One region of the Lysinibacillus sp. NPDC048646 genome, then DNA from elsewhere that is predicted to be linked to it. Evidence: riboswitches for the same ligand, from Rfam matches in the RefSeq annotation. Region 1 holds a riboswitch; each other region holds the start of a gene.
What was found. A riboswitch is a leader RNA that binds a small molecule or an ion and turns the genes downstream of it on or off. The one in region 1 is predicted to bind cobalamin.
Positions count from the first base shown of each region.

Region 1 (7,807 bases):
CAATCTGGGTTAACCCAAAACTGGTTTTTCGATAATACTTGTAAGCTATCCTGCATAATGTGTAGCATTTCGTCTTCGCTCGGTATTCGTGGACTATGAATATCGTAGACACCAAGGCCAATGCCTTTTTCGTATGGATTTACTTGAAGTGAAGAAATCAGCTCGCCATGACTACGAGACGTTTCAATGGATATCACATCTGCATCGAGCGCACTTATTGGATCGATAAAATCATTAAACTCGCAGTAGCACATATGTGTATGAATTTGTGTGTCATCCTTCACACTCGCTGTGGCAAGCTTAAAGGCATTGACTGTCCACTCCAAATAGCTACCCCAATTTTCTATACGAAGTGGTAAGCCTTCTCGCAAAGCAGGCTCATCTACTTGAATGATTGCAATACCTGCCGCTTCAAGTGCCTCCACCTCTTTTCGTAGTGCCAACGCAATTTGATAGGTCACATCTTTTCGTGAAATATCATCACGTACAAAGGACCAATTTAAGATGGTTACCGGACCCGTTAGCATTCCTTTTACATATCGATTTGTTAGACTTTGGGCATACACTGTCTCTTTTACCGTCATCGGTGTTTCCCACGCAACATCTCCGTAAATAATCGGTGGCTTGACACAGCGCGAGCCATAGGATACGACCCATGCCTTTGCCGTAAAAGCAAAGCCTGTTAACTTTTCACCGAAGTATTCCACCATATCAGTACGCTCAAATTCACCATGCACCAACACATCAATATCCAACTCTTCTTGAATAGCAATCCAACGTTTCGTTTCTTGTGTTACGAATGTTGCATACTCTTCATCTGATAACTGTTTCTTACGCCAAGCACTACGCATACGTTTGACCTCATCTGACTGTGGGAAGCTACCAATCGTTGTTGTTGGGAATAAAGGTAGCTGTAATAGTTCCTGCTGAATATGTTGGCGAGATTGAAAATCATGCTGACGTTCAAAATCCTGTGTCGACACAGCTTGTACAGCCTGTTGAATAGCTCTATTATTACGTACTGGATGATTTTTTAAAGCTTCGATTGCCTTCATACTCTCCGAAATTGTTTGATTTGTGGCATGATTTTTTTCCTGTACATATTTTGTTACTTCTGTAATTTCTACTAATTTCTCATCTGCAAAGGCAAGTGCATTTTTTAGAACGGGATCTAACTTGGTCTCGCGTGCAGTCGTAATCGGTACATGCTGTAAACTACATGAGGACTGAATCCACATATCCTTTGCATTGCTCAACTGTTCAATCGCTTTTACGGTCGTGCTCACCTGTGCTAAATTTGCACGCCAAATATCTCGACCATTAACAACGCCAGCAGCTAAAACTTTATCTTGAGGGAAGCCATATTGACGCAGTGACTCCATGTTTTTATCGTAGCCATGAACAAAGTCTAAACCAATTCCTTGGACAGGAAGTGCTACTAACTGTTCATACGCTGATAACGATTCAAAATAAGTTTGTAGCATAATATTTGCGTTAGGGACAGCTGCTGTTAATTGCGTATAGATTTCCTGAACGAGCTTCACCTCTGCCTCCTCTAATGTTGTGACAAGGGATGGCTCTTCTAACTGTATCCACTCGGCACCAGCGTCTACTAGCTCTTTGATAACCTGCGTATAAAGGGGGAGTAACGCTAAAATAAAAGCCACCTGTGTTTTTTTATCATAACCCTTTGTCAGCTTACAAAATGTATAAGGCCCAATGAGAGTTGGCTTTGCTGTAATGCCAAACGCTTCTTTTGCTTCTAAGAAATCAGCGAGAATTTTATTTTCCGTGAGCTGTAATGTTTGTCCCTCGAATTCAGGCACAATGTAATGATAGTTCGTATTAAACCATTTGGTCATTTCACAAGCAACTGCGTTGTCGTTACCACGAGCCGCACTATAATAGGTGTGTAAATCTAGCTGAGTTCCCTGCCAGTCAAAGCGCTTTGGCACTAAGCCAAACATCATCGCTGTATCAAGTATCCTATCATAATAGGTGAAATCGCCTACGCTTACGATATCTAAACCATAACGAAGTTGCTTTTCAATGCGGGCTAAGCGTATTTCTTTTAACTGCTGTAAAAAGTCCTCCTGTGAAAGCTCATTTCTCCAAAAAGTCTCTAATGCTTTTTTCCATTCGCGGTCTTCCCCGATGTACGGATAACCAATGGCTGTAGTTGTGTACGTCATGTCACTCTCTCCTTTTGTATGCAAATAAAAAAAGCCATTCTCCTATTCGGAAAATGGTTTATGGTCTGTCGAAATTAACTATAACGAAACGATACGAAATTCATTGTGAAATCGTACTATTTCTTTCGTTTCGCACAGTGCCGGTATGGTCACATCTCACCACCTATTTCCACGTAGGTTATTTGGTGTGTACTAGATATTGGCAGGTCTCCTGGCTTCTCATCAACACGCCTCACAGCCTTCCCAGTTTCCCAGTGGCATTTGTGATTTGCTCCGATTTACAGTTGCGGGACAGCGTCGGATTTACACCGACTTCCCTTTTAAGCCAAACTTTCATTTGGCACCAACTCTTACACAATATTCAATTATGCTCTAACTATAGCATATATTTTTCAGAAAAGTAGAATTATTTCAGTAATGATTGCGTTGCTAGCCATCACACTCACAATGTTTATCCGTCACTTTGATGATTCTATCCATCACATTCGCAGTTTTATCCGTCACTTTGATGATTCTATCCATCACATTCGCAGTTTTATCCGTCACTTTGATGATTCTATCCGTCACATTCTTAATTCTATCCGTCAGTTCCTAAAATTAGAAGAAAGGAGCAAGGTAAACATTTTTACTGCCATGTCGAGTAGAGATAATCGAACCAATGCAGTAACTCTCAAAAGCAGCCATCTATCATGGATGGCTGCTTCACTTTACAATTTAAATTGCTGCACTTCTTTATTTAAACTATCCGCCATCAATGCTAATTGCTCGGTATTTTTCGCGATTTCGTCCATCGTTCCAACGGTTTGATCTATGGTAGCAGTCGTTTCTTCAACACCCGCTGCCGACTCTTCCGAAATGGCCGCAATCTCATCAATGGATCGGTTGATTTGCTCAGTGGTTGTAGATATATCTTGCAAATTTCCGGTAATTCCTTGAATATTCATAAACATATTATCCACTGCAGATGCTATATTTTCAAAAGTTGCACTCGTATTCGTAATTTGCTCGGTGCCATTCTTTACCTCTTGATATCCCTTTTGAAGCGATGCTGTCACACCCACTGTTTCACTTTGAATACGCGCCACTATCGACGAAATATCCGTTACAGAAAATGACACTTGTTCTGCAAGCTTTCGAACTTCATCGGCTACAACGGCAAAGCCTTTACCCTGCTCTCCTGCTCTAGCCGCTTCGATGGCAGCATTCAATGCTAATAAATTCGTTTGATTCGCAATATTGTCAATAACTGATACTAATGTGGAAATTTCTTGCGATTGACGATTTAAATCCTCAACCTTGGTAACAGCCTCATAAATAATTTGGTCGATGGCAAACATTTGCTGGGTAGACGCATCCATCAACTGTTGACCACTTGCTGTGAGCTTTAATACTTCCTTCGAATGTCCTTGTAAATTGACACCTTGTGTATTTGCCTGTTGCACATTCACTTTAAAAGCGTCAATCATTTGAGCTAAATCACTGGCATTATGCGCTTGAGATTCTGAGCCACCCGCTAACTCTAGCATCGTCAGTGCGGTTTGCTGTGCACCCGTTTTCACTTCCAGCGAAGATTGTGCTAACTCTTCACTACTAGCAGCAACATTTTCCGAAACGACATGTATCGATCCTATTACTTCATGAAGCTTACGATTCATGGTGTTTGTAGATTGTACAAGTAAGCCAATTTCATCCTGCATTCTTTCTGGTAGAGCTGGCTGACTAATGTCCCCTTCGGCCATCTTTGATAGTTGTTCAATGACAGCTTTTATCGGATTAGCAATCATGCGCGCAGAAAAGTAAGCGGTTACAATCGCGAGTATCGTTGTCAATAAACCTATGAATACACCCAAGTGCATCGTGAATTTAGATTGAGCAATCATCTCTTCACCAAGCTTATTAATGGAATCCTCCCTTGCCAAGGCAAGCCCCTCATAGCTTTGTCGTATCTCAGCTGCTAAATTATCAATTGCATTTAGGTTTTCAATGGCAATTTCGATATTTCCTTTATCGTACTCATCAAATACTTTCGCTTGTACATAATTCCGCCACTCTCTTGCCTTTTCAACAGTAGTGGCTAAGCTTGCATCTGTCGAAAATTTATTTAAAATGGCATTATTTTCTTCTGCTATTTTTATATAATCTTCAAATTCCTTTTTATACTGCTGATCACCAGTTAAGACATAGCTTTTGGCAGCAGTTGTTCTGACACTAATCGTTGAGGCAAGCTTTTCATTTGCTGTTAGTAGCTGTAATTCTTTATGCACTATATTTTCACTCGCAGTAATGACTCGTTTGTTTGCAAAATAGCTGTAGGTGTTAAAACATGCTATAAAAAATACGACAATAAAAAATCCGCTTAAAATTTTCGCTCTGATTGTCTTGAACCTAAGTTTCCGCAACATACTATTAGCCCCCTTTTTAGTGAAAAAATACAAATTACGAGCAATTGTTCGTGTAAATCACCTACTTTTTTCGTTATTATTTGTAATATTATCCATTAAATCAACCTAAATATATCATACATTCCCTATAAATCCCATGACTCGAATTATGTATTTAATTGGTGTTTCTTATCAAAATATTTCACAGAAAACATGCTTTTATTAGTAATTTATAAATAAGAAAGTTATTTTTATATCATTCCTTAAAATTATTTTGATATTTTTATTTCTTGTGCATAAGCTATTGATTGATGAGAGATTTGTCGCGACTTTCTATTCTAAATCATCCAGATATAAAGCTACAGCAATCAGCACATCTGAGTTTAATGTTTACAGATCATCAAGTATCACTAACAACATTGACACCAATTTCTGCAAATAATACAGTAACTGAAATATTTGTAATCAAACTGTAAATTCCAACGACAAAGCCTTTTGTACCAAGCTTTAAAGCTTTTACAGGCAGTCCGTGGAAACATTTACCTAGAAGAACTTACACTTTTTCATGCTACGATTATTCCAATCACTAGCCAACAGAATTATTCCAATCGCTAGTATCTAGGAGGTAACACATCGCATGAAAAAACAATTTTTAACCACTACATTAGCACTAACATTAGGTTTTAGCTCATTGGGCATGGTTCAAGGTACCATTCATCCAATTGAAGTAGAGGCTGCCACTACAAATGCACAGAATAACGCTCAAGCCGTTGCGACGAAAGCGGACCAACTCATTCAAACAGGAAAAAGCTTAATAGGTAAGGCAACATACAGCAATACAGTATACAAGCCTACATCTCCTTACAAATTTTCTTGTGCTTCATTTTTAATGTACATTTTCGAGAAGAACGGTGTAGATCTTGGGACTTATAATGAAAATTATATGATACAGCAAGGGACATATGTTGCGAAAAATCAATTACAAAAAGGGGATTTACTATTCTTTAAAAGTAAAAAAACCGGCACAGACCCTGATCATGTAGGCATGTATATTGGTGACAATAAAATGATTCATATGGCTGATAGCCAGCAAAATATCGTGATTTCTGATTTAAATAGCAAGCCATATTATACAGATAATTATGTATCTGCGCGAAGAGTCTTACCTACTTTGCTTTCAGCTAATCCAGCAACGAAGGGCGATAAAATTGTTGAAAACGCCTTAACTTATAAAAACAAAGTCACAATGAGCACAACAAATAACGAATCATCGCTACGCTTTACGGCACCAGGGTTTGTAGATTTTGTCTATCGAAAAAGTGGCGTGAACCTTGGTAAAACAACTTTAAAGGAACAAATGAATATTGGAACAACTGTTTCACGTGCCAATTTAAAGAAAGGCGATTTAGTATTCTTTAATAGTGTCAAGGGCTCTCAAACCCCTTCACTTGTAGGCATCTACGCTGGGGATCATCGTATCATCATTCCAAATTCTGATGGTGTTATGACAAGAGTGTTATTCGTCGACTACTACAATGAGCATTATATTACAGCAAAACGTGTTTTTTCAGATAACTCAACACCGACTACCGACGCACCGTCAGCTTCTGCTGATAAAATCATCGCTACTGCTTCGAGTATGACTGGAAAAGCAAAATTTGGCTACACGTATAATGAAAACTCACTGACATTTACAAGTGCAGGGTTTACCTATTATGTCTTTAAACAACATGGGATTGATTTAAAGGATAAACTAGCGAGCAAACAGGCATTAGTGGGTAAAAGCGTACAAAAAGCACAGCTGCAAAAAGGAGATCTTCTTTTCTTCTCCACGAATAATGGTGGACAGCAAATTACACAAACAGGGATTTATATTGGTGACAATCAATTTATTAGTATGACCGCTAATAATATAGTGAAACAAAACCTAAATTCTACTTGGGCGCAACAAAACTACGTTTCGGCTCGCCGCGTTCTCTAGTATAAAGTAAGAAGGGTCTATGTCATATATCAATTGCTGGAATTAGATAGAAATATACCGGCAATGGCTTTCATCATACTTTTTCATCTTCCGCTTCACTTTTGATACAGAAAGGGGGTGTCTCAAATGACTTTGAGGCACCCCCTTTCCCTACCTTATTATATATCTTTTAAGTTATTCGCAAATTCAATCATGGATCTACTAGACATCGGACCCTTTATCAGCACAATGGTTTCGGGGTCCAGTTTTGGCTTGAGCACATCTAAAACCCCTGTAACATCTTTAAAAATATGAACCTCTGCACTTGTGCCATCTTTCAGCGCTTGTTTCGCTATATCTTCTGCCCTTTTTCCAATTGTAATCAGCGTTTGAATATTTCTTTTGGCCACCATCGAGCCAATCTCACGATGATACTTTTCTTCGAAGTTCCCCAACCGCTTAATATCACCGAGTACAAGGATTACTTTTTTCCCTTTTCCAATCGTATCTAAAACCTTCAAAGCTGCTTCAACTGATGTTGGGTTATTTGTCCACGTATCATCTACAATGGTACATTCACCAATCCCCGTTGAAAACTCTAGATGTCTTGCCATCGGCTTATACGTCCTTAAACGAGCAATGGCATGATTTATGGTCATGCCCATTTCTTTTACAGCTGCTATGGCAGCTAGCGCATTGTACACTTGGTGTTCACCGTACCCAGGAACAAATACATTAAACTTTTCATCTGACACTTGCAGTACAAATCTCATGCCATTTTTCGTAAATTGTATTTTAGACGCTCTGTAATTTGCCTGTTCCTGTATTCCTAGGGTGATAATCTTGCCTTTAAACGTATGCAAAGGGACCTTTTTTGTATTTTCATCATCACCATTGATGATTAAAGTCCCGCCTTTTGTTATACCTTCTACGATTTCTGATTTCGCCTTAATATAACCTTCTAAGTTTTTACAGCCATCTAAATGATGCACACCGATATTTGTAATAATGCCAATCGTAGGCTGGTAAATCATGCATTGATGTTTAATATTACCTGTATTTCCTAATCCCAACTCAAATACAGCTGCTTCTGTTGTCTCATCGATGCCAGTCAAATAGGGTAAAGATTGACGTGGCTCATTTTTACTACTCACAGATGCCTGCACATGCCAATCCTTACTTGCAATATGTTTGATCATTTCTTTCGTCGTTGTTTTCCCACATGTCCCGGTTAAAGCAACGACAGGTATTTGAAAAAGATTTCTGTAATATTC
Region 1 covers NZ_JBNNLZ010000002.1:186,709-194,515, reverse strand. Annotated here, with positions in the region: gene metE (5-methyltetrahydropteroyltriglutamate--homocysteine S-methyltransferase) at 1-2,192, opposite strand, end outside; cobalamin riboswitch at 2,377-2,555, opposite strand; gene ACQKII_RS03185 (hypothetical protein) at 2,622-2,759, opposite strand; gene ACQKII_RS03180 (methyl-accepting chemotaxis protein) at 2,900-4,594, opposite strand; gene ACQKII_RS03175 (C40 family peptidase) at 5,211-6,554, shown strand; gene ACQKII_RS03170 (UDP-N-acetylmuramoyl-tripeptide--D-alanyl-D-alanine ligase) at 6,713-7,807, opposite strand, start outside.

Region 2 (7,807 bases), on a different contig from region 1:
CGGAATGCTTGACGATAATTGTATCCTGACTAATCCATTCTTTTTGATTGTTGAATTGCTTTAATGTTTGTTCCTGTTTGCTAGCGATAGCAATCTTCACTAACTCTGAGTTCTTCGCTGTGTTTTGTGGTGCTTCTGCAAAGGCGGAAGCAGCAGGAACTATTAGTGCTGTAGATGCTACTACAGCCATTGAGTTCTTAATCCATTTCTTCAATTGTTTTCTCTCCTTGCGTGTTTTATTTTAAGTCACATCTATAGTGATACGAATGAAAGATCAAAAAGTTTCGTAATATAAGGATATAGGTGAATATTTTTCCAAAGTTTTCGCGGTCATAGCAGATGAATGATGAGAAAGAGTACGTTCATCTAGGTAAGTCTGAAGGAAACATAACGTACACGTTGAAACTTACTTAGCGAAAAGTAGCTGAACCATGAAGGAATATGGCGTAAACTCGAATTCGAATTTCACTTGTTTGATGAGCAGACAATCCAAAGACAAACTTTCTCAGTAGAAGAAATCGTAATCCCATAGGAGACACTAAGTGGTCAGGTATTCAAATGGTAAGAATAGACATAAAAGTATAACGGACAGCGAGATACAAACTCACTGTCCTTCTGTCTTCATGGAACCGTACGTAAGGTGGGGGTGTCAACCTCTCTTACTCGATTTGTAAAATAGCAGTCGAGGAGAGTGGATGCTAGCACCAGTGAAAAGCATGCAATTATTATCCAAGAAATGTTAAAAAAATATCTTAAAGTTGTTCAATAAGTCTTTGTAAATCTTCCTTCGAACGAGGGATTGTAATGTTTTGTTCAAATAGCTTTTTGTTTTGTAACGCAATAGCCATTTCAAATATCCACGGGCGTTCGAGATGGGCACGTTCAAGTACATCTTGTTGATAGAACAATGCAATAGGATCACCATTATAGATGATTTGCCCAGCTTCCATAACAATAATTTGATCTGCCCATTCATAAGCAAGTGGAATGTCGTGCGTAGCAAGTAAGATTGTTCGTTCACCGTTTTCCAACTTTGCAAGGGTCTGTAATACTTGTGCAGCATAATAATTATCCAGTCCTGCAGTTGGTTCATCTAATAGTAAAACAGACGGTTCCATCGCTAAAACACCCGCCATTGCTACACGTTTTTTCTGTCCAACACTTAAAAAGTGAATGGGTTTTTCGAGCAATGTTGCCACCTCAGTTTGAGCAACTGCCCAGGCGATTTTTTCTTCAATTTTTTCACTTGTCCAACCAAGATTGAGTGGTCCGAAGGCAATGTCTTGCTTAACCGTACCAGAAAAAAGTTGATGGTCCGCACCTTGAAATACAATGCCAACTTGTTGACGCAAAGATTTTAAAGCTTTTCGATTATAGCTCATTGCTACATCGCAAAAGAAAATATTACCTGTAGTTGGTCGTAAAATGCCGTTTAAATGCTGAAATAATGTTGATTTTCCGGCCCCATTATGTCCAAGTATTGCGATTTTTTGACCCTTTGGAATTTGTAGCGTAATATCCTTTAAAGCATAGGTACCATCTGCGTAGCTATAAGATAAATTTTGGAGATCAAAGTAAAGATCTGTCATGAGAAAAACCCTCCATAAATGATGAGGAATACAAAAACACTCGTAATACCTAGCCAGTTTTTCTGACTATAGCTAACATTCTCTGGCCAGTAGACAGGTTCACCACCGCGTGCCTGCATCGCATTATTGAGTTCACGACTGCGCTGGAACATTTCTGCAAATAATGCAGCGATTAGCATAGATACTGAACGGAGCCATTGCATCGGAGAACGATAGCCGAGCCTTGCTTGCTGTGCTAAATGTATTTTTTGCATACTGTCTAAAAAAATGAAAATAAAGCGATATGTTAGTTCCACAAGCTCGACAAATAATACTGGCAGATGCCACTGTCGCAGCACATGGCAGATAGACTGCACGGATGTCGTTAATATTAAAAAGTATAAACAACTAATACTGCCAAGTACGATGAAAAAGAGTTCTTGCGCTGTCAGCAAGCTTGCAGTGCCCACAAAAATAGTCCATGTTTTCAGCTGGAATGCCCAAATATGGAGAGGTATGACACTTGATGTTGGCGCAATAGCAATTAGTATCGAAACTAAGCTCGACAATAGAAAAAAACCTGGTAACAGTAATAACTTTGCATAATACATAAAGGGAATTTGTGCACCTAAAATGATAAAAGCACTCATTACAATAAATGTAATGAGTGATATAAGTTCATCTCTCATGATAAGTGACAGTAGTAGCAGACCAAGGGAAAACGTCATTTTTTCTAGCGGATGAACAGACGCTAGTTTATTTATATAAGCATACTTATCAATGAGTAACATCGCTTAACCTTCTTTATGTTTGCCACGCATGAAGCCGATAAAATAGCCAATAAAACCAGCACCGATTGCGGCTTGAAGTACGAATAACAAGCTCTCAATTTCACCACTTGGCGGCTCCCAGAAACTTTCAAACCATGGCTCATACTCTGCGTTAATTTCACCAATTGCTGCTTCCGCTTCTCCATCAGCGCCACCGAATTCTGCACCTTTTTGTACAAATAGCGGAATGATGGCCAACAGCACTACAATTGCTAATAACAGTAAATTTTTTTTCATTTTAGTGTGCCTCCTTTGCTGAGAAAACACGTAAAGCTTTTAATTCACTAACATTATATTTTTTCAGGAAATTCATGACGATGACTGTTAAAATTCCTTCGCTAATTGCAAGCGGAATTTGTGTTAATGCAAAAATCCCAGCAAATTTCGTAAAGGAAGCCATAAAGCCACCTACTTCTGATGGGAAGGCAAGTGCAAGTTGAACAGACGTCACAACATATGTACCTAAATCACCAAGCATTGCTGCAAAAAATACGGCCAGTGAGAACGATAGACCGATTTTTTTAGATCCTTTAAAAATAAAGTAAGCGATGAATGGTCCCACAATAGCCATCGAAAAGGCATTTGCGCCTAATGTTGTAATGCCGCCATGTGCTAAAAGTAAAGATTGGAATAATAATACGATTGTTCCAATCACGCTCATTGCTAATGGACCGAATAAGACAGTTCCTAGGCCAACACCAGTTGGATGTGAGCAACTTCCTGTTACAGATGGGATTTTAAGTGCGGATAACACGAATGCAAAAGCACCTGAAAGACCGAGTATCATTTTTGTTTCAGGGTTTTCATCGATTGTTTTACGGATTGAACGTAATCCTAAAATAATAAATGGAATCGAAACGACCCACCAGAAAATGGCCCATTCAATCGGCAAAAAACCTTCCATAATGTGCATGGCAAATGCCCGATTTGGCACGAGTAAAAATGCCAGTAAGAAATAACTAAGCTTCCAACAAGAAAATTTCAAAACGGCTCCTCCTTCAATTAAATTTTACAATGTAGCGTGCGCAAAAAAAAAAGCACTTCTCCAATTTAGGAAAAGTGCATAGCTAAAAAAGCAAATAGAATAATAATCTGCCAAGCCGCACACCTATCCTCGTAGGTTGAAACGATCACGTATTTTTCGGCAGGTCTCCTGGCTTTAGTTCTCCATTTTATAGGCCTTCCCATCCTTTGGACAGTGACATACTCTATAAAACTCCCTATTACAGTGGCGGGACCGCGCCGGACTTGAACCGGCTTCCCTTTTAAGCGAAATGACTACACTTCGCACCGAAAAAAGATGAAGTTGTGAGATTTCACGACAAAGTGTAACATGATTTTCCATAAATAAGCTATCTCTTTTTTATAAAAAAAATTTTAATTGAGCTTCAATCAAGAAAATTCTGATAAATGAAAGGGGAAAACAACATTTTCATAGGGATTATTTATAGAAATTTTACTAAAAATTTCACAAATTAAAAAAGAATTGTTGAAATTTATAAATAATAAGCTATGATAGAAACAGTTTTCAATTACGTTTTATACAATCTAAATTTCATATAGATACATCTATAAGTGCTCGATATTATTCGAGATAATAGGGAAATCGGTGCGAATCCGATACAGCCCCCGCTACTGTAATAGCTGATGAAATCGCAAATGCCACTGTGTAACTTGGGAAGGCGCGAAAGTAAAAAGAAGCTTAAGTCAGGAAACCTGCTTAGTTGATGGCATGCAAACTTTTCGGAGGGAGAAGTTGAAGCGAGAGCGAGTACCTGATTTTATTCGTTTTTATTTGGCTTCTACAAGACCTTTACTCTTCGTCTAGAGTGAAGGTCTTTTCTTTTTCCTAAAAGCATAATGAGGGGAGAAATACAATGACAACTTGGAACTTAGAAGGCATGAAAACGCATCTTTTTATCTGCAATGGCAGTAGCTGTATGAAAAAAGATGGCGAGGAAATTACCCAAGCAATACGTGATGAAATACAGATACAAGCACTTGATAAGGAGATACATACGACAAGAACACGCTGCAACGGCAGATGTAAGGATGCATGTGTTGTGATCGCTTATCCGCAAGGAAACTGGTATCGCGTGCCAACGACAGAGCATGCGAGGGTGCTCGTGCAAGACGTACACCACGAGTCTTTACATAGTGAACACGTGTTTACACTTCGTGAAGGACTGTTACAGCGTACAGCACAAACAACAGCGATTAAAGGCATCGAAAAGGTGAAAGAGGGGTAACAAAATGGCGCAAAAAGGTAAGATTTTCGTTGTGGGCTTTGGACCCGGTGATTTTAAACATATTACAACACGAGCTGTCGAGGCACTACAACAGAGTGATTTTATCATCGGCTATAAAACGTATGTCGAGCTCATTCAAGATTTAGTGACGGCAAAGTCGATTGTTAGTACAGGAATGACCGAAGAAGTTTCAAGGGCACAGGAAGCTGTGCGTCAGGCAGAGGCAGGCAATATCGTGTCTGTTATTTCTAGTGGAGACTCTGGTGTATACGGAATGGCTGGACTTGTCTATGAGGTGTTAATCGAACTTGGATGGACAGAAGCAACTGGTGTGGAAGTCGAGATTGTACCTGGAATTTCTGCTATTAACTCGTGTGCAAGTTTACTAGGTGCACCGATTATGCATGACTCGTGCACAATTAGTTTAAGTGACCATTTAACACCGTGGAATTTAATCGCTAAACGTGTGGAAGCTGCAGCAATGGCGGATTTTGTTATTGCCCTTTACAACCCTAAAAGTGGTCGTCGCACACGTCAAATCGTAGAAGCACAACGCATTCTACTAGAATATAGATCGCCAGATACACCAGTAGGTCTCGTGAAAAGTGCCTATCGTGATCGCCAGGAAGTTACGATGACAACATTAGCAGAAATGCTTGAACATGATATTGGAATGCTCACAACAGTTGTGATCGGAAATTCATCCACATTTTTCTATGACAATAAAATGATTACACCGCGAGGCTATCAACGTAAATATACGCTTGGGGAAGAAAAACAGCCATTACGTCCACATCAGCGTCTGAAAGAAGAAAATGAACCATGGGCGATGAATCAAGAAACAGGAACAGCGCGTGCCGATTTTGCGGCAGACCCGAATGCAGGGCGCAGTAAGCCCAGTATAGCAATTACACCTGTGTCAACACCTAAAAGATCATCACTTGAAATGGCTGCAACGGCACTTGCGATGGTAAAGGGGACAAGCGCTGGCCATGTAACACCAAAGCTAGTTCAACAAAAAATTGAATCCATTTTTGAACTAGCTGTAAGTCCTGGGGTGGCAAATAAATTTTTTACGCCGCAGCAAATGACGGCTTTAGCACAAGTTGTCGGCGAACAAGGAACGATGGAATATACACCTGATCATCAAATTCATTTGAAAATTCCAACGTCGAAACCCGATGAAATTACAGCAAAACTACGGGAAGTGGGGTTTTTGCTAGCACCAATCGGTGATGTACTGTCATTAAAAGCATGTGACTTCTGTTATGGTGAAAAAGCTGACTCTATTCCATATGCCGAGGAAATTCAAGCAAAACTTGGTGGTTTAGCTTTACCCAAAACGCTGAATATCGGCTTTAACGGCTGTGGTATGGCATGCTATCGTGCAGTGTTTGACGATATTGGTATCGTCTATCGTAAAAGTAAATTTGATGTCTTTATCGGGGCAAAACCAGTGGGGCGTACAGCGCATGCTGCACAACCTGTTGTAGAAGGCTTAGAACCTGAACAACTTATGCCACTTGTTACAAACATTATTGAAGAGTACAAAGCTAACGCGCATCCAAATGAACGCTTGTTTAAATATTTCAAACGTGTGAAAAAAATATTGCATTTTACGTATCAAGATATGTCTTCAAAAATAAAAGTAGAGCCAGCTCCGTGCGGCGACTAGTGAGGAGAAAAGAGATGAAAGCTATTTTATTTGTCGGCCATGGCAGCCGTTTAGCAGCAGGAAATGATGAGGTGCGTACATTTATTGAACAAATGACTCCTCGGATCGATGCCAGCTTTTTAGTTGAAACGTGCTTCCTTGAGTTTGCTTCGCCAAACATTGAAGAAGGCATTACGAATTGCGTGAAGAAGGGCGCAACAGAGGTACATGTTATTCCGATTATTTTACTGCACGCTGGACATTCTAAGATGCATATCCCGGCAGAAATTGAGCACGCGCGTGAACATTATCCAAACATTACATTCACCTATGCACAAACGATTGGCATTCATGATGAAATTTTTGCAATACTGGAAGATCGTCTTGCAGAAACTGGCTTCAATGCAGAAGAAGAGCATAAAGATACAGCCATTCTATTAATTGCGCGTGGCGGAAGTGATCCTTATGCCAACGGTGATTTTTATAAAATCACACGTTTATTATGGGAAAAATTACCTGTTCCGATTGTGGAAAGTGCCTTTATGGGCGTAACAGACCCACGTGTTGAAGAAGGCATTGAACGCTGCGTGAAGCTTGGCGCGAAAAAGATTATTATGCTGCCATACTTTTTATTTACAGGCATCCTCATGGAACGTATGCATGGCATGCGCCAGCAATTTAACGAAAAATACCCAGACTGTGATATTGAAATTGCTAATTATTTTGGCTATCATGAGCGCCTACAAAATGTGCTGTTAGAGCGTATTGAGCAAGCTGTAAATGGGACTTCGACAGGTATGCAAGATTTAGAAAACTACCGTGCTTATGCTGCGGTGCATGGTCATGCGCATCATCACCACCACGATCACGATCATGATCACCACGACCACAATCACGATCATCATGACCACGATCACCACCATCATCCTGAAGAGGAGCCGGTGAAATGATTTTCATGTTAGCGGGGACGAGTGATGCAAGGAATCTAGCACTGGAATTGCAATCTGCTGGTCAGCAGGTGACAGCAACGGTAGTTACGGATTCAGCCGCTACGAGTCTGACAGAAGTTGGTCTCCCTCATTTAGTTGGTCGCTTGACAGCTGAAGAAATGGCCGCGATTTTAACACATCAAGGCTATCAACTTGTTGTAGACGCCTCCCATCCGTTTGCCGAGGAGGCTTCTAAAAATGCGATGGCAGCAGCGGAAAAGGCGGGTGTACCCTATATTCGCTATGAACGCGCCCATGAGCATTACGCACATCCTCTCATTACGGTTGTGAAAGATTATGAGGAAGCGGCTAACCTAGCAGCAGAAAAACGCGGTGTCATTATGTTGACAACAGGCAGTAAAACATTAGCGACGTTTACAAAAGTATTACAAGGTCTGGAAAATACGCGTGTTATTGCGCGTATGCTTCCTCGTCTCGATAATATGGAAAAATGTGAGGCACTAGGTGTGGCCCAAAGAGATATTGTGGCGATCCAAGGACCATTCTCAAAAGAATT
Region 2 covers NZ_JBNNLZ010000029.1:17,890-25,696, forward strand. Annotated here, with positions in the region: gene ACQKII_RS21355 (S8 family peptidase) at 1-214, opposite strand, end outside; gene ACQKII_RS21360 (energy-coupling factor ABC transporter ATP-binding protein) at 753-1,589, opposite strand; gene cbiQ (cobalt ECF transporter T component CbiQ) at 1,586-2,359, opposite strand; gene ACQKII_RS21370 (energy-coupling factor ABC transporter substrate-binding protein) at 2,363-2,635, opposite strand; gene ACQKII_RS21375 (energy-coupling factor ABC transporter permease) at 2,637-3,383, opposite strand; cobalamin riboswitch at 3,525-3,708, opposite strand; cobalamin riboswitch at 3,955-4,137, shown strand; gene ACQKII_RS21380 ((2Fe-2S) ferredoxin domain-containing protein) at 4,276-4,647, shown strand; gene cobJ (precorrin-3B C(17)-methyltransferase) at 4,652-6,322, shown strand; gene ACQKII_RS21390 (sirohydrochlorin chelatase) at 6,337-7,251, shown strand; gene cobK (precorrin-6A reductase) at 7,248-7,807, shown strand, end outside.
Region 2: another riboswitch for cobalamin. It lies ahead of ACQKII_RS21375 (energy-coupling factor ABC transporter permease); the one in region 1 lies ahead of metE (5-methyltetrahydropteroyltriglutamate--homocysteine S-methyltransferase).

Region 3 (7,807 bases), 160 kb from region 1:
GGGCTGAGCGTTTCTTTGGCTAACCCGAGCGTTTCCTCGGCTGACCCGAGCGTTTCTTTGCCTAACCCGAGCGTTTCTTGGCCTAACCCGAGCGTTTCTTTACCTAACCCGAGCGTTTCTTTACCTAACCCGAGCGTTTCTTGGCCTAACCCGAGCGTTTCTTGGCCTAACCCGAGCGTTTCTTGGCCTAACCCGAGCGTTTCTTGGCCTAACCCGAGCGTTTACACGGCTAATCTGAGCCTTTCTATTATTCATCTAGCTAAGCTGAAGTCATGAAAAAACCACGCAAGCTGTTGCCTGCGTGGTAGCCTTTTACAAATCATCAAAGCCATTATCTTCTACATTGACCTTCACATATTGGCGTGAACGTTGCTCAAAGAAATCAGTTTTACCTAAATCAACATCCTCATAAGCCTTGATCCATTTCAATGGATTTTTGCGATAACCCTCGAATGGACGCTCCACGCCTAGCTGATTGCAACGTACATTGGCATAGAAATGAACATAGTCATGGACATCATCCACGTCAAGACCTTCAATCTTATCACCAATTACTTCATTGGCCCAATCGATTTCAAGTTGCACCGCCTCGCGGAAAATAGCTTGCACACGCGCTGCTCTTTCTGGCGTATCATATGCAGGATATTCTTCTAATAATTCCTGATAAATTTTCACGAAAAGATCAACGTGAAGCTGTTCATCACGGTTAATATAATTAATCATCGTCGATGAAGCGACCATTTTTTGATTGCGTGCTAAATGATAGAAGAATGCAAAGCCTGAGTAGAAGAAGAGTCCTTCTAAAATCACATCATAGACAATTGCTTCAAGCATATTTTCAACGGTTGCTTCCTCAGAAAAGGCTTGGTAGCCCTTAATGACAAAATCATTGCGGCGTTCCAGTACGGGCTCTGTGCGCCAAAAGTCGAATGTGCGATCCTGTTCATCTTTATTTACGATACTTGAAAGCACATATGAATAGGAATGATTATGAATAACCTCCTGTTGCGCTAAAATAATCATCAGGGCATTCAGACTTGAATCCGTTAAATAATCTGCTACTTTGCCTGCAAAATCTGTTTGCACACTGTCTAAAAGAGCAAGTAAACCGATAATTTTCAGAAATGACTCCTGCTCATCCACAGACAACGCAGGAAATTGTTTCACATCATTACTCATATTGATTTCAAATGGTGTCCAAAAGTTGCCCAGCATTTTTTTATATTTTGGGTACGCCCAATTAAAGCGTACGTCATCCCAGTTTAAAATGTTTGAAGAACGCCCGTTAACAATCGCTGTCGAACGGTTTGGCGCCTCTTTATCCATAATTTGTCGTTTAGTAATTGTTGTCATCTATTATTCCTCCTAGCTTGCACAAGACTCACATTCTAGCAACTCTACAGATGTCGAGCGCACATAATAAGTAGTTTTCACGCCACTTGCCCAAGCATTTAAATGCAATGCGAGTAAATCTTTCGCTTTAATGGTATTTTGAACATATAAATTAAGAGAAATCCCTTGGTCAATATGACGCGCTCGCGCAGCATTTTGCTTAATTGTCCAATTTTGGTCAATAAAATAAGCAGACTTGTAATACCAAGTTGTTACTGGCGTTAAATCTGGTACGGTTACAGGGATTTTGTAGTCTTTTTTCTCCTCTGAGTAACTCTTTTGGAAAATAGGATCAATGGTTGCGGTACTACCAGCTAATATTGATGTCGATGAATTAGGTGCAACCGCCATCACATAGCCATTACGCATACCAGTCGTTGCCACATCTGCACGTAATGCTTGCCACTTGTCACTACTATAACCACGTTTCTCAAAGTACGCCCCCGTTTGCCAGTCCGAGCCTTCAAACAATGGATATGCTCCTTTTTCACGTGCCAATTCATTGGATGCACGTATCGTTAAATAGGCAATTTGTTCATAAAGCTTGTCTGCATAATCGACTGCCTTGTCTGATTCCCATTGAATTTCCTTCAAAGCAAGTAAATGATGCCAGCCAAATGTACCGAGCCCAATTCCACGATAACGTGCATTTGTACGCTCTGCTTGTTTAACTGGAATCGTATTTAATGCGATGACATTATCGAGCATACGGACTTGAATTGGAATCAAACGTTCTAATACTTCAGCCGGTACAGCCTTGCCTAAATTCACAGAAGATAAATTGCACACCACGAAATCCCCAGGCTTTCGACGTGTAACGATGACATCATCCTCTAATGTAATCGACTCAAATTCAGTAGCAGACATATTTTGGAATATCTCCGTACACAGATTCGAACTATAAATCATCCCTTCATGCTTATTTGGGTTCATACGATTCACTTCATCACGGTAAAACATAAACGGCACACCTGTTTCCAACTGCGAACGCATAATACGTTTCATAATATCGATTGCTTGCACAACTTCACGGCTCAGTAGCGGATTCGCTATACATGCCGCATATTTCTCTCGGAACGAGCCATCGCCCTTCTTCTCATCATAAAAATCTTCTAAGGAGAAGCCCATTACTTCACGTACTTCATGTGGGTCAAATAAATGCCAATCCTCTCGTGCCTCAACCGCTTCCATAAATAAATCTGGTAAACAAAGCCCCGTGAAAATATCATGTGCTCGCAGTCGCTCATCTCCGTTATTCAAGCGCAAATCTAAAAACGTAAAGACATCCTTATGCCAAACATCTAAATACACCGCAATTGCTCCTTGTCGTTGTCCTAACTGATCTACCGACACAGCTGTATTATTGAGCTGTTTAATCCAAGGCAACACGCCACTTGAAGCACCTTTAAATCCTTTAATGGATGAGCCACGACTACGGATTTTACCCATATAGACGCCAATACCTCCACCATACTTCGATAATGTTGCGACATCTGTATTCGTATCATAAATACTTTGCAAGCTATCATCTACCGTATCGATAAAGCAACTAGAAAGTTGACCATGTGTTTTCCCGGCGTTGGATAAAGTAGGCGTTGCAACGGTCATATATAAATTACTCATTGCCCAATAGGCTTCACGAACCTTATCTAAGCGATTTTCAGTTTCATCTTGCATGAGCGTCATCGCGATGACCATCCATCGCTCCTGCGGTAGCTCCACTGGTGTTTTCGTATAATCACGTACGACATAGCGATCCATTAATGTCTTTAACCCGATGTACGTAAACAACTCATCTCGGCTTTGTTGTAAATAGGACGCTAGTTCAATTAGCTCCTGCTCACTATACTTCGTTGTTAAACATTGGTGATAAAGTCCAGCTTCTGTATATCTTGCGAGCTGTGCTGGAAATACCTGATAGACATCTTCCACAGCAACGCCGCGACGCATGGCAAATTGATCGTATAATTTCTCCAAATATATTTGCGCAGCAACAAATGTCCAGAAGGGCTCTTCTTCGTCAATAAGACTAAGCGTTTGTAAAATCATCGCATCCGCCCATGCTTCAAACGTGGCACTTTCGTTTTTGCGTAGCCATCGATCCGATAACCTTACAAAACTTTCTAGTTCATCCTCCGAATAATTAAACTTTAACTTAGCTATTTGCTGTTCGATTTGAATTGTCATTTATACATTCTCTCCCTTTCACCTTCAGCCAACACAAAAAGCGATCCTACAACATGTATCTGTTGCGGGATCGCTGTAAAATCGGAAATGGAAATGAAGGACATGTACACATCAAAGTGGACAAATCTCTCGCCTCCACTTCTCAATCCCCGAAGAATGTGTTGCTGTCTTGAACAAATCGGCAGGTCTCCTGGCTCATGCTTCCTCCAAATGATTGCCTTCCCATCAGTTACAGTGGCATTTTAATCATTTGTCAGCACTTACAGTTGCGGGGACAGCTTCGGCTTAAGATTGCTCTATTTCCGAATTCCCTTTTAAACCAATATGGTACCGTTCGTCCAAATACTATATATAGTGTTTTAACTCCTAAACAAATCTAACATATTGTGTTTCTTGTTGCAATAGGCGTTTTGAATCTTGCATTTAATAAATCTATATTTTTGCTGGAAGCAAGCCCTATTACCAAGCAGTTCTACGCAGTTTTTCAAAATTTCTAGTGAAATTTTTTTGTGCAAGTTGCTCTTTTTCAGGATGTACACCGAGTAAAATAACGGCACATGGACCTGCAGTTTTCTCAACATCTAACGAACTTTGCACCCGCTGATCTCCAAAAAGTCGGGTGAATTCTACTTGTAGACCCTTTGACCCTACTGGCCAAACTTGCTGCACAATTTCATCGCGCCAAGCATTAAAAATGGGCTGAAGTTGCGCAACATCGTCAGGCTGAGCAAGCACTTCATTTCCAACAAGTGGCAGGCCGTATGTGTACCAAATAAGCTTGTCACGCTCATACAGCGTACGACTTTGTTGCGCGCCTAGCATTGTCAAAGATAAAGCTGATTGTAAAGTTGGCATATTGGATTCTGAGCTACCGCCTATCTGTGGGCAAACAAGACCAATTTCATCAAATACCTGCTGAATGCCAGAGACATAGCGAGACCAAGCAGCATCCCCTGAAAAATTAGCAAGTATTATATGCACAGGTATCGCATTCGCCGCAAGCTGTTCTAAAAAAGTAACACGAGCTGTTAAGTATGCGGTTAGATGATCTGACGTAGCCACAACATCTTGTGATTTCTCGCCAATCGCCGCGGCATTATCGGTTGTGGCAATCAAATCACCAACTTTTACTGCATTTCTCAATGCGCTCGCCCTTCTTTACGTACAAACACTTTTGAAAGAATCGGCATTACAACAGCGACGATTACTAAGTTAATAACGGTTGCCATGAAAATACTTACTAATGTTCCCCAATAAAATGCAGGGCTAATGATAAAGTAAAACGGCAGAGGTGCAACAACACCGTTTAAAACAAGCGCTACTGGCCATTTCCAGAAATGTAGGCCTTTTTTATGCATAACACCGAATACCCAAACTACAATAAACATTTCGACTGCGATAATAATATGCAGAGGTCCAAGTGGAAAACCAGATGTTAATGCTGTTATAAAATGTCCTATTAAACCCGCCGCACCTGCTAAGACAGGTGATAAAAACACAACACTTAAAAATGCAGGTGCTGAGTCGAGTGCCGCCGTCGATACAAACGATGGGATTTTAATGACTGCCCCAACTGCACAAATAGCCGCAACCATCGCAGTTAACGACAAGCTCATTAATTTTTGTCGATCCATTCCATTTCCTCTTTTCTTTTCATGTTTTGATATGCTTACAGGTAAATCCGCAAAGACTGTACAATGCATACCCAGTGACACAACACTTCCTAAATCATTTGATCTGTTCAGCGATGCCGTACCAAATACGAACGACTCGTTCAGCTTCAGTAAATAACGCCTGGTACAAACGTCCGCATGTGTCACGTAATAATCGTGCCTGTTTTTCCATCGGCACAACGCCACGCCCCATATCGGTCACAATTATAAACAATGCGCAATTTTCTTCAAGGGCCTTTAGTCGTGTCAAAAGTTGAGCGACAATCATGTCATCTGCCTCAAGATTTTGTGTCACAAGCCATTTTTCTAAGTTTTTTATAACGACTACATCACAACTCGGTGCATAATCAGGGAAAACTCCATCCACAACAGCAACCTTTTGTCCTTCAAGCTCACGCATTACATAGTCGGTTTTTCCGTTATAGGCACCTCCGATAAAGACATGCATCTCGCCCCCTCCTTCCATGCATCTTGCGCAAACCTTAAAGTAAACATTTTGTCGTGTGGCACATTATACGTCCAAAAGGGTTTTTCTATTGGCGCAAATGCCACTAGTAAAGCTCGAATCACCCCACCGTGCACGACAAGAACCGTTTCCTCCACCTCTTTTGGCAACGCTTTGAAGCCTTCAATGACACGTGCACAAAATATGTCAAAGCCTTCCCCGTTTGGCGGCGTAGTTTGAATTGGATCATCTAGCCATGCACAATAACGACTATCCGACTTTAATTCATCGTAGGTTTTTCCTTCAAAGTCTCCAAAATTAGACTCTCGAAATCGTACATCCGCACTATAGCTTGCTTGTGGAAAATAGCGTGCAGCCGTTTCTCTACAACGCAGTAAATCACTACCATACACTTTTTCTACAGCTGTATCTACAGTTGGAAGCACTGAAGGATCTGCCAAGGACGAATCTGTCCAGCCAATATAGCGCTTCTCTAGATTTTCCCTTGTCGGCGCATGTCGCATTAAGCGCACAGTAACAACGTCACCCATAGCACGACCTCCATTCCTTCAATTGATGCCCCCAACAAATCACCCGATACGCCGCCGAAATTGCGCAAGGTAAACTGTCGAAACACCACAAACGCAATGGCCAATACAGCAACAAGTATAAGCGGGACAAGTGAAAAGCCTGTCACATAGAATATCCCACTAAGCGCAATTGCTAGCGTTACAAACATTAAGCAAGTTAACACCCCATGCTTAATACGCGTTTTGAAAAAGTACGCAAGCCCTTTTTCCTTTGAACAGTTCAGAGACATAAAGTAAAAGCTCATACCTACCCTTGTCAATAATGGAATAAAAACGAGCATCCAAAGCGATAGCTTTTCTTGCAAAAATAGTTCATGGAGCACAACGATTTTCCCGAGTATTAAAAACAGAATCGATAGGACACCAAACGCCCCAACACGTGGATCATCCAAAATTTCAAGCCGCTTCTCACGATCTCGATACGAAAAATAAGCATCCCCCATATCAATAAAACCGTCTAAATGTAATCCTCCAGTAAATAACGCGAATAATCCGACAATGACAAAGGCGAGTAACACATCACTACTTGCCGTCCACTGCGTTAAACTATAAATAGTTGCTGCCACCACGGTTCCCATGAGCGCCCCTATCCATGGTAAACAGGCAAACATGCCTGTAATTGTCACTTTTGACAATGGAATTTCTTTATGTACAGGCAAAACTGTAAAAAATTGAAATGCGAGCAGTATGCTGTGCCATATATTTTTCATCGCCTTGCCTTCTTTCTTTTTTGATTCAAATAACGTTTGCTTTCATTAAAAAGCCACTTTATCATTTCCATTTCTTTACGATACCATAATTAATTTCATATGCCTCATTTGCGACAGAAACGAACCATTGATGTAATTTCCCGAGCATTTGTCGATACAATTCGACCTCCTCACTGGTATACGGAGGCTCATCAAATAGTTCATTGGACACGACAAAAAGCGTCACCCTTTTGTCAAGTAACGTCAATACTGCCTTCTTCAAGGATTGTAGCTTTTTTTCTAAACAACCAGGCTTTTCCACACACATTCTCCCCGAGTCAAAGCCCTCATAAAATGCATTTGTCAGCCATGTCGTTACACAGTCCCAAAGTACCACATCTCCATCACACAGCCCGTCGAAAGCTTCCACTATCTGATAAGGTGCTTCTATAGTGTGCCATACAGTATCTTGAGCTTGTCGGTCTACCTGATGCCGCAAAATACGTTTCTCCATTTCGCTATCCATCGCTACACCAGATGCAATATATATGAGCCGTCTAGCCATTAACGACTCGTTTTGATAGTGACGAATTGCAGCTTTTTCAGCAAAATGTGACTTACCACTGCGTACTCCACCTGTTATGAACATAAGTGGCATGGAATCGCCTCCCTATCGTAAATGTTTCGTACTGCCAATATCCTTTACCACCCATTGCCGATCAAGTCGTTCAATAATTGTCACACTTGTCCCCTCAATAATAGGTGCTGACCAAAGCTGATTCATGCCGCGTTCTAGTATTACATTGATGATGCACTTAATTGTTACACCAT
Region 3 covers NZ_JBNNLZ010000002.1:344,145-351,951, reverse strand. Annotated here, with positions in the region: gene ACQKII_RS04020 (ribonucleotide-diphosphate reductase subunit beta) at 313-1,353, opposite strand; gene ACQKII_RS04015 (ribonucleoside-diphosphate reductase subunit alpha) at 1,366-3,579, opposite strand; cobalamin riboswitch at 3,742-3,929, opposite strand; gene ACQKII_RS04010 (hypothetical protein) at 4,039-4,722, opposite strand; gene ACQKII_RS04005 (ECF transporter S component) at 4,719-5,213, opposite strand; gene ACQKII_RS04000 (bifunctional adenosylcobinamide kinase/adenosylcobinamide-phosphate guanylyltransferase) at 5,308-5,700, opposite strand; gene ACQKII_RS03995 (histidine phosphatase family protein) at 5,652-6,248, opposite strand; gene cobS (adenosylcobinamide-GDP ribazoletransferase) at 6,221-6,997, opposite strand; gene ACQKII_RS03985 (bifunctional adenosylcobinamide kinase/adenosylcobinamide-phosphate guanylyltransferase) at 7,059-7,634, opposite strand; gene ACQKII_RS03980 (histidine phosphatase family protein) at 7,647-7,807, opposite strand, start outside.
Region 3: another riboswitch for cobalamin. It lies ahead of ACQKII_RS04015 (ribonucleoside-diphosphate reductase subunit alpha); the one in region 1 lies ahead of metE (5-methyltetrahydropteroyltriglutamate--homocysteine S-methyltransferase).

Region 4 (7,807 bases), on a different contig from region 1:
AACGACAAGAAATTTATAGGGCATTACAACAGGAATTAGCAGAAGATCCACCGTTTGCTTATTTTGCATATGTTGATGCAGTATATGGTATCGATAAAAATATAAGCGGCGTGAAAGAACGCATATTGGGTCATCATGGTGCAGGTTTCTTATGGAATGTCGAGGAGTGGAAATGGCATGACCGCTAAGTGGATTGGGAAGCGCGTGATAATGGGGACAATTGTCCTCGTTATCGTGAGCTTCCTGTCTTTTTTCATCATGCATGCAGCACCAGGAGATCCAGCCACGGCTTATTATGGTGGAAATTCACAAACATTAACGACAGCTGAAAAAGAAAGGATTGCACAAGCTTTCGGATTAGATAAACCTATCCTGTCTCAATACGGGATTTGGCTCCGTGAGGCGGTCCAAGGAAATTTAGGTTATTCTGCAAAAGAAGGCAGGGCGGTCTTAACGATTTTATTAGAAAAGCTCCCGAATACATTACAGCTTGTTGCGATTACTTTATTGATCGTCACAATAACATCTACTTGGCTAGGGTTATTGGCTGGGATGAAAGAAGATTCATTACTGGATCGAGGATTGACGATCTTTAGTATAGCGAGCTCGGCTGTGCCTTCGTTTTGGTTAGGGATATTATTCATGATGATCTTTTCAGTACAGTTAGGCTGGCTGCCTTCATCAGGCATGAGTGATGTACGAGGGGGAGGGGGAATTGCTGATAGACTGCACCATATCATCCTCCCAGTGACAGTTCTTGTACTTTCTCATGTCGGCCTATTTGCTCGATTTTTACAGGACTGCGTAAAGCGTGAAAGTAAAAGTTATTATGTTCAGGTTGCTCGTGCAAATGGGGTAGCCGAACGGGAAATTAGAAAATATATTTTGCGTAATTCATTCATTCCTTATGTCAATTACATAGGGGTTACGATTCCATCATTCTTTGGGGGTTCGATTGTTGTAGAATCACTTTTTGGGTGGTCAGGCTTAGGGCAGCTACTCGTCAAATCGGTAATGGTGAAAGATTTCCCATTATTAATGGGTGGGGTACTGATTATTGGTGTTGTCGTTGTTGTTAGTCTTATTGTCATTGATGTTATGATGATTGTTATCAATCCTAAGCTAAGAAGGGGTGTGCTACGCTGATGAAATCGCGAAAAATGCTCTTTTTTTGGTTAATCTTACTTTCCATCATTTTTGCTTCGACTGCTTTTTCATCGTTTCTAGCCCCTTTCGAGCCAAATACGATGGATATGAATAATATTTATGCTTCCCCTAATGTTAGTCATGTGCTTGGAACGGATCAGCTAGGTCGTGATGTGCTCTCGCGCTTGCTTGTTGGTGGGCAGGTGACTCTTTTGATAGCAGTAGTATCTGTTGTGATTTCCACAGTTATTGGGATCATATATGGCGGAATTAGTGGCTATTTCGGAGGAATGGTAGATGTCATCATGATGCGTATGCTAGAGGCATTTTTAACCATTCCATCGCTTGTCTTGGTGCTTGCTTTTCAAGCCATAATGCGAGGAAGTGTTTGGACTATGGCTGTCATTATAGGCCTGACAGGATGGTTTGTCACTGCACGTATTGTGCGCTCTGAATTTATGCGACTAAAGGAATCTGAATTTGTCCAAATGGCGGTAATGTTCCGTACACCTACATGGAAAATCTTGTTTAGACACTTGTTGCGCAATAGTTTCCCGGCCATTTTTGTTGTGACGTTATTTAACTTTGCGGGTGCTATTTTCACAGAAGTATCACTAAGTTTCTTAGGAATAGGTGTGCCACCCGCAACGCCGTCTTGGGGAACGATGTTGTATGCCGCTCAAACAGATTTACTTGTTGGTGCATGGTGGATTGGGCTATTTCCGGGACTTTTAATTTTTGTTACAATTTTATGTATTCAATTTATCGGGGAGGCATTGAAGCAGCAAGGAGGTGCGCGTTCACATGCTTAATATTGATAAATTATCAGTAGTACTTAATGGTAAGCAACTTATCAAATATGTCACGTTTACAGTGCCGAAGGGCCGTATTACTTCGATTATTGGTGAGAGTGGTAGTGGGAAAAGTATGACTGTATCTGCAATTCTGGGCTTATTACCTGCGCATGCATATGCGTCGGGGGGCATCTTTTTAAATGAAAAGAATTTACTGGAAATGTCCCTAAAAGAAAGAGTAGAGTTGCGGAAAATGCATTTCTTTACAATCTTTCAGGATGCTGCCAACAGCTTTTCACCCTCAAAAAAAATGAAGCATCAATTATTTCTATTGACAGGGCAGAAAAAAGGTCATACGAAAGTAGCATTTTATCAAAAAATGCTTTTAATTTTACAGGACTTAGATTTAACGGAAGAAATAATGGAACGCTATCCCTTTGAACTCTCTGGAGGGATGTTGCAACGGTGTATGATCGCTTGTGCATTATATATTGAGCCTGAATTGTTAATAGCTGATGAACCAACATCTGCACTCGATATGCTGATTCAAAAGGATTTTATGGATTTGCTGAAAAAACTCAATAACGAAAAAAGAACTACCATTTTACTGATAACGCATGATTTGGACATTGCTGTTTCGGCCGCACATTCAGTAGTTGTCATGAAAAAAGGTGAGGTCGTTGAAACGGGACAGGTAAGCGATGTATTTGAAATGCCGACACATCCATATACAAAGTTACTATTAGCGAATCATTTTTAGGGGGAATGTCATTGTTGCTGCAAGTTGAAAATGTTAGTAAAAGCTTTCCTAGAGGGCAGCAAGTACTACAGCATGTGAATGTATGCATTGGACATGGTGAAGTCGTTGGGCTAGTAGGCGAGAGTGGCAGCGGGAAAAGCACGCTTGCCAAAATCATTATGCAATTGGAGAAGGCCAACCAAGGTCACATTCATTTTAATGGAAAGCCCATTACGAAGAAAAATTGCCAGTCATTTTATGAACACTGTCAGTTGATCTTCCAAAATGCAACTGCTGCTTTAAACCCCATGTGGACAGTGAAGGAATCATTATTGGAACCATTACAGCATAAACAATCAGTGACAAACGACTATTTACTGGTCATGCTCGAAAAGGTCAAGCTACCAATCACTGTGTTAAGTTGTTTGCCCAATGAGCTAAGTGGGGGAGAAAGGCAACGAGTTAATTTGTTAAGATCCATTTTAGTGGAGCCCAAATTGTTAGTGTGCGACGAAATTGTTTCTAGCTTAGACCGATTAATTCAGCGGGAGATTATTGATTTATTGATCTCCCTCAATAAAGAACAAAACATGGCGATCTTATTTATTTCCCATGATTTAAAGGCTGTTTCCTATTTATGTGAGCGTGTATACGTCATGAAGGATGGCGTCATTGTCGATGAAAGTAAAAAAGAAAAAGGTGTTTTTCAATTGACAGACAACTACGCCCAAAAGCTATTTCAAGCAATGAGATGACTTGTTGAAAAGCTCCAAAATATTATTAAATGTAAAATTTAACACACATTCGCGATTGTTAAACAACTAGATTTCGATAAATTAACTGAGAGCCGATTGAAGACTCCCTCATATGCTACAACAACACGTTGTCAAAGTACTTAAATATATCTTCTATCAGTATTGACGTTATAATTTAAAAGGGGAGATAGCATATGAAAAGTGTAAACTTACAACTTGACCACAATAACTCGTTAGAAATAACGCAGCTAGATGATAATTTATTCGAAGTTCGACTTGGCATTAACGGAAGTATGAGCATGTACTATATGACACGCGATCAACTTGAAAATCTTGAACAGCTAGGTACTTCTCATATTCCTATTGAGACGATTCGAGCTAAGTTACTTAGCGATTAATGATAGTTCAAGAAGTTTCACACACGAAAGATGAGGAAATCTGGATATTGCCATTACAAACGTAACAAAGATGTACAATGTTTCAATGTTGCACAATCATTCAGTGCCTCACTTACGCTTGAAGGCATTTCAAGTGAAGAAATCGGGGCTTCAACGGAGACTTTTCACTATAACGGTTAGGCTTACGACTGATCGAAAAACTGAAGCGGGGTGTTCCTTGATGACAAATAGTAGAATGAATCCGAAGGTTGATGAATTTTTAAGTAAAGCAAAAAAGTGGAAGGAAGAATATGAGAAGTTGAGAGATATCGTTCTTGACTGTGAGCTGGCTGAAGAAATAAAGTGGAAGCATCCTTGTTACATGTTTGACAATAAAAACATCGTTTTAATACATGGATTTAAAGACTATTGTGCACTTTTGTTTCATAAAGGTGCCTTGTTACAGGATCCCCATAGGATTCTAATCCAACAAACAGAAAATGTACAGGCGGCACGCCAGATTCGGTTTACCAATGTTCTAGAAATCGTTGAAATGGAAACTATCTTGAAAGATTATATTTATGAAGCCATTGAAGTTGAAAAGGCCGGTTTGGAAGTGAATTATAAAAAGAATACAGAAATCATCATTCCTGAAGAACTTCAAAATAAATTCAATGAGGTCCCTGCATTGGAAACTGCTTTTGAAGTATTGACACCGGGTCGGCAAAGGGCTTACATTCTTTATTTTTCTCAACCCAAACAAGCCAAAACACGACAGTCAAGGGTTGAAAAATATATGCAGCAAATTCTCGATGGAAAAGGATTAAACGATTAGTTTATTGAGAGAAAGTAAATTAACCAAACTATAAGATATTCTTTTTTGCTGAAAAACTGCTTTTTTGAACGAACTGGAGCTTTAGTTAAAATTCAAGCCTCTTTACTCTACATCACACGAAAAGTATTAATAGATGGAATATTTTGTTATAATTGACATTGGAAATAGAGTTCTTTACAATTAATAGTAGTAATTCTATAAGGAATGTGACTTAGTTCATTTTCCTTCACAACTGAATAGCGTGTAGTAATAGGTGTAAATTGCGTGCAATTTACTTAAAAGGGAAGTCGGTGTAAGTCCGACACTGTCCCGCAACTGTAAAATGTGAGCGTCTTTGCAATACCACTGTCATTAGACGGGAAGGGGAAAGATGCGTTGACCATAAGTCAGGAGACCTGCCTATTACGAGTACACACCATAACCCTACGAGGAATAGGAGGTGGCATGTTGACAAAACAGAATATGCTGTTCGTCACAGTACGTCAAACGCCCATAATAGTAAATGAAAGTCTTCGGTACCGAACCGATTCTTTCCTATGTGGGCAATGTTTGACGTTACGTGATGAATGATATGTATAAGGTGTTATAGCCATTGAATGACGGATTTCCTCTTACTGGAGAAATCCGTTTTTTAGTGGACGTACACCTGCCGTTTTGAAAATATGTACGAAAAGAGGAATGCACGTATGACGAATATTCATGTATGTACAGCACAGGAAAAACAGCAATCAGCTATGAAAATTTGTAAGCATCCACGCACAGAGGTAGGCAAGCAGACGAAGACAAGAATCGTCATTGAATCACTTGTCGATCAGTTTTTAGCAACAGGACTTATTCGCAACGAACGATTATTTGACCGCATTTTATATAACAAAGAAATTATTTGGATTCAAAATGAAGGGTATGATGGACATCTATTCGCCAAGGCAAGTGTGGCTAATGAGTTAAAAACAAGAAAGAATGGCTTTATGATGTATATGCCGACAAATCCGATTGTTTATGAAGTGAATGGAGAAGCTTATCAATTAATTACACGTATCGATTCGGTTCGTGCAAAACCAAATTTAGAGAGACTTCATTTTGACCCAAATCCGATTTTAAGCGCTGCACGTGTGAATGATCTATTGTGCTCGATGGTCATGCGTTTTTATGAGACGTATTTGGCTGATTTAGCGTTAGTAGTTGCAAAAAAACGTGAGTCCAATAAATATACGAATCTAAAAAGATACGTAGAGCACGATTACTCGCAATTTATGCAAGCTGTAAAAGCACTGAACGATTACCATTTAAATTGGCACCCACGTGGCAATGGTCATGAACTATTGCTCCAAATTATCGATAATTTACAATTATTAAAGAGTCAGCCTGGCACCGTGTTAGTTGATTTTTCAAATAATCATGGTTATGTCATTGTGGAACCTGCTTATTTACTCGTTGAAGAGACAAATAGTACCGCGCAAGCTTTGTAATAGTAGGGGGCTTATCTCGAAAGTGAAAATAGTATGCTAGGAGTACGCCTAGTATGCTATTTTTTTGATATAAAGGAAAAATTCATGTAGATTCCTGCGAATCGCATTGGCGATGAAAGCGTGAAAGAAACTGCAAATGTTTTGAAACGGCAGCCAGATCCTCAAAAAAGCAAAAGACGAGCCACAGCAGGATACATAAGCAGAGCGATGCTCGTGCCTTGCCCAGGACACGTCGCTACTTTTTACTATATGCTTTAAATATTATCCTTAAATACCAAATTTTTCTTTATTATAATTAAATCAGATGGAAAATTTCTAGAATGCCATTCGCGCACTAAAAGTTAAAAAAGGAGGTGTATAATGCATCTATTTAAGAATCTTGGACAGTATGTTTTGACATCATTAATCGCCTATTTATGTGGATTTTATGCGTATGAGAAAATATTAAATATAGTGTGGGATCAATCATTAGGAAATGATATTTATTCTGTTTTATTTTGTGGGGCTTTAGCCTTTATGTTAGTGGCAACGCCTATTTACTTACGTCTGATTAATTGGATGGAAACAAAATGTAAGAAATACCGCTTATTTATTTTCCCATTAGGCTGTATGTGTGTTTTCTTTATCCCCACTATGTTCATTTTTGTGCTTTTTGGCAGCTTTAACCCATTTACATCTGAAGCATTATTATTTCATGCATTTTTTTTATCTTCAGGTTGTGTATTTGGCATTGGTTCAGCTATTTTGAAGTAAATTGAGTTTATATAAATAATTGATCGCAAGGCATGAATCGAAAAGCATAAAACTGGACCTGGTTTGGTGATGTTAAAAACCGAGTCCAGTTTTCAATCATTTCTTAGGCGCGCTAAAGATACTAAGGATGACTGTCATACCAGCTATTATACCGAATACATCCGTAGAATATATTTGTAGTAGCCAATTGATAATGATAGGATTTTTTATATCTAATTGGTATGATTCAATAGATGCGAGTGAAGCAAATACCGGGTAGGCAAACGTAAGTAACATACAAGGAATAGCTACGCACCATAATAATGATGGATTTATGTTGAATGACCATTTTTTTACAATAATAAGAGAAATATAGAAACCTATAATAACAGCAATAATCGGATTAGACCATATGACCGGCATAAAATTGAATGTTTCACTTACCGTTTGTTGGATTATCTTTTCGATATTCGAACATAACATTACTAATAAGATTAAGCCGATTAGCCAAAAAAATTTCCTGCCATAAACTAGCCACATCGATGATTTCAACAATATACCCCCTTCTTCTTGAAAAATGAGAAACAGATAACGAGGTGAACGATCAACTAACCGTAAAAGCCTGATGGTTTCAACATACAATCAGTGGGAGATGAAGAAAACCCCCACTAATTGAAGTTTCACTTTATTTTATGCAATGCATGGCAGCTTGTGCTTCCTGCCATGGTACTGAGTAGCCTTTTCCTTTGGCACAAAATATACTAGACGAACTATACGCAGGATCGGCATTTTTATCGTAGGCTATTTGGGCAATGATTTCCTCTGTATTATGACAAACATCATAGCCACCAAATTGTAGCGACAGTGAGCCCTTGCCATTTGTGTAGGCAGCAAAGATTGTACTATAGCTCATGAATGTAGCGACAGGTGCACGCCCCGTTAATATTACTTGCTCTTCTG
Region 4 covers NZ_JBNNLZ010000023.1:20,976-28,782, reverse strand. Annotated here, with positions in the region: gene ACQKII_RS19505 (ABC transporter substrate-binding protein) at 1-188, shown strand, start outside; gene ACQKII_RS19500 (ABC transporter permease) at 178-1,146, shown strand; gene ACQKII_RS19495 (ABC transporter permease) at 1,146-1,958, shown strand; gene ACQKII_RS19490 (ATP-binding cassette domain-containing protein) at 1,951-2,700, shown strand; gene ACQKII_RS19485 (ABC transporter ATP-binding protein) at 2,712-3,434, shown strand; gene ACQKII_RS19480 (hypothetical protein) at 3,629-3,832, shown strand; gene ACQKII_RS19475 (YdeI/OmpD-associated family protein) at 4,053-4,646, shown strand; cobalamin riboswitch at 4,881-5,063, shown strand; gene ACQKII_RS19470 (hypothetical protein) at 5,333-6,115, shown strand; gene ACQKII_RS19465 (hypothetical protein) at 6,476-6,868, shown strand; gene ACQKII_RS19460 (hypothetical protein) at 6,965-7,399, opposite strand; gene ACQKII_RS19455 (GTP-binding protein) at 7,533-7,807, opposite strand, start outside.
Region 4: another riboswitch for cobalamin. It lies ahead of ACQKII_RS19470 (hypothetical protein); the one in region 1 lies ahead of metE (5-methyltetrahydropteroyltriglutamate--homocysteine S-methyltransferase).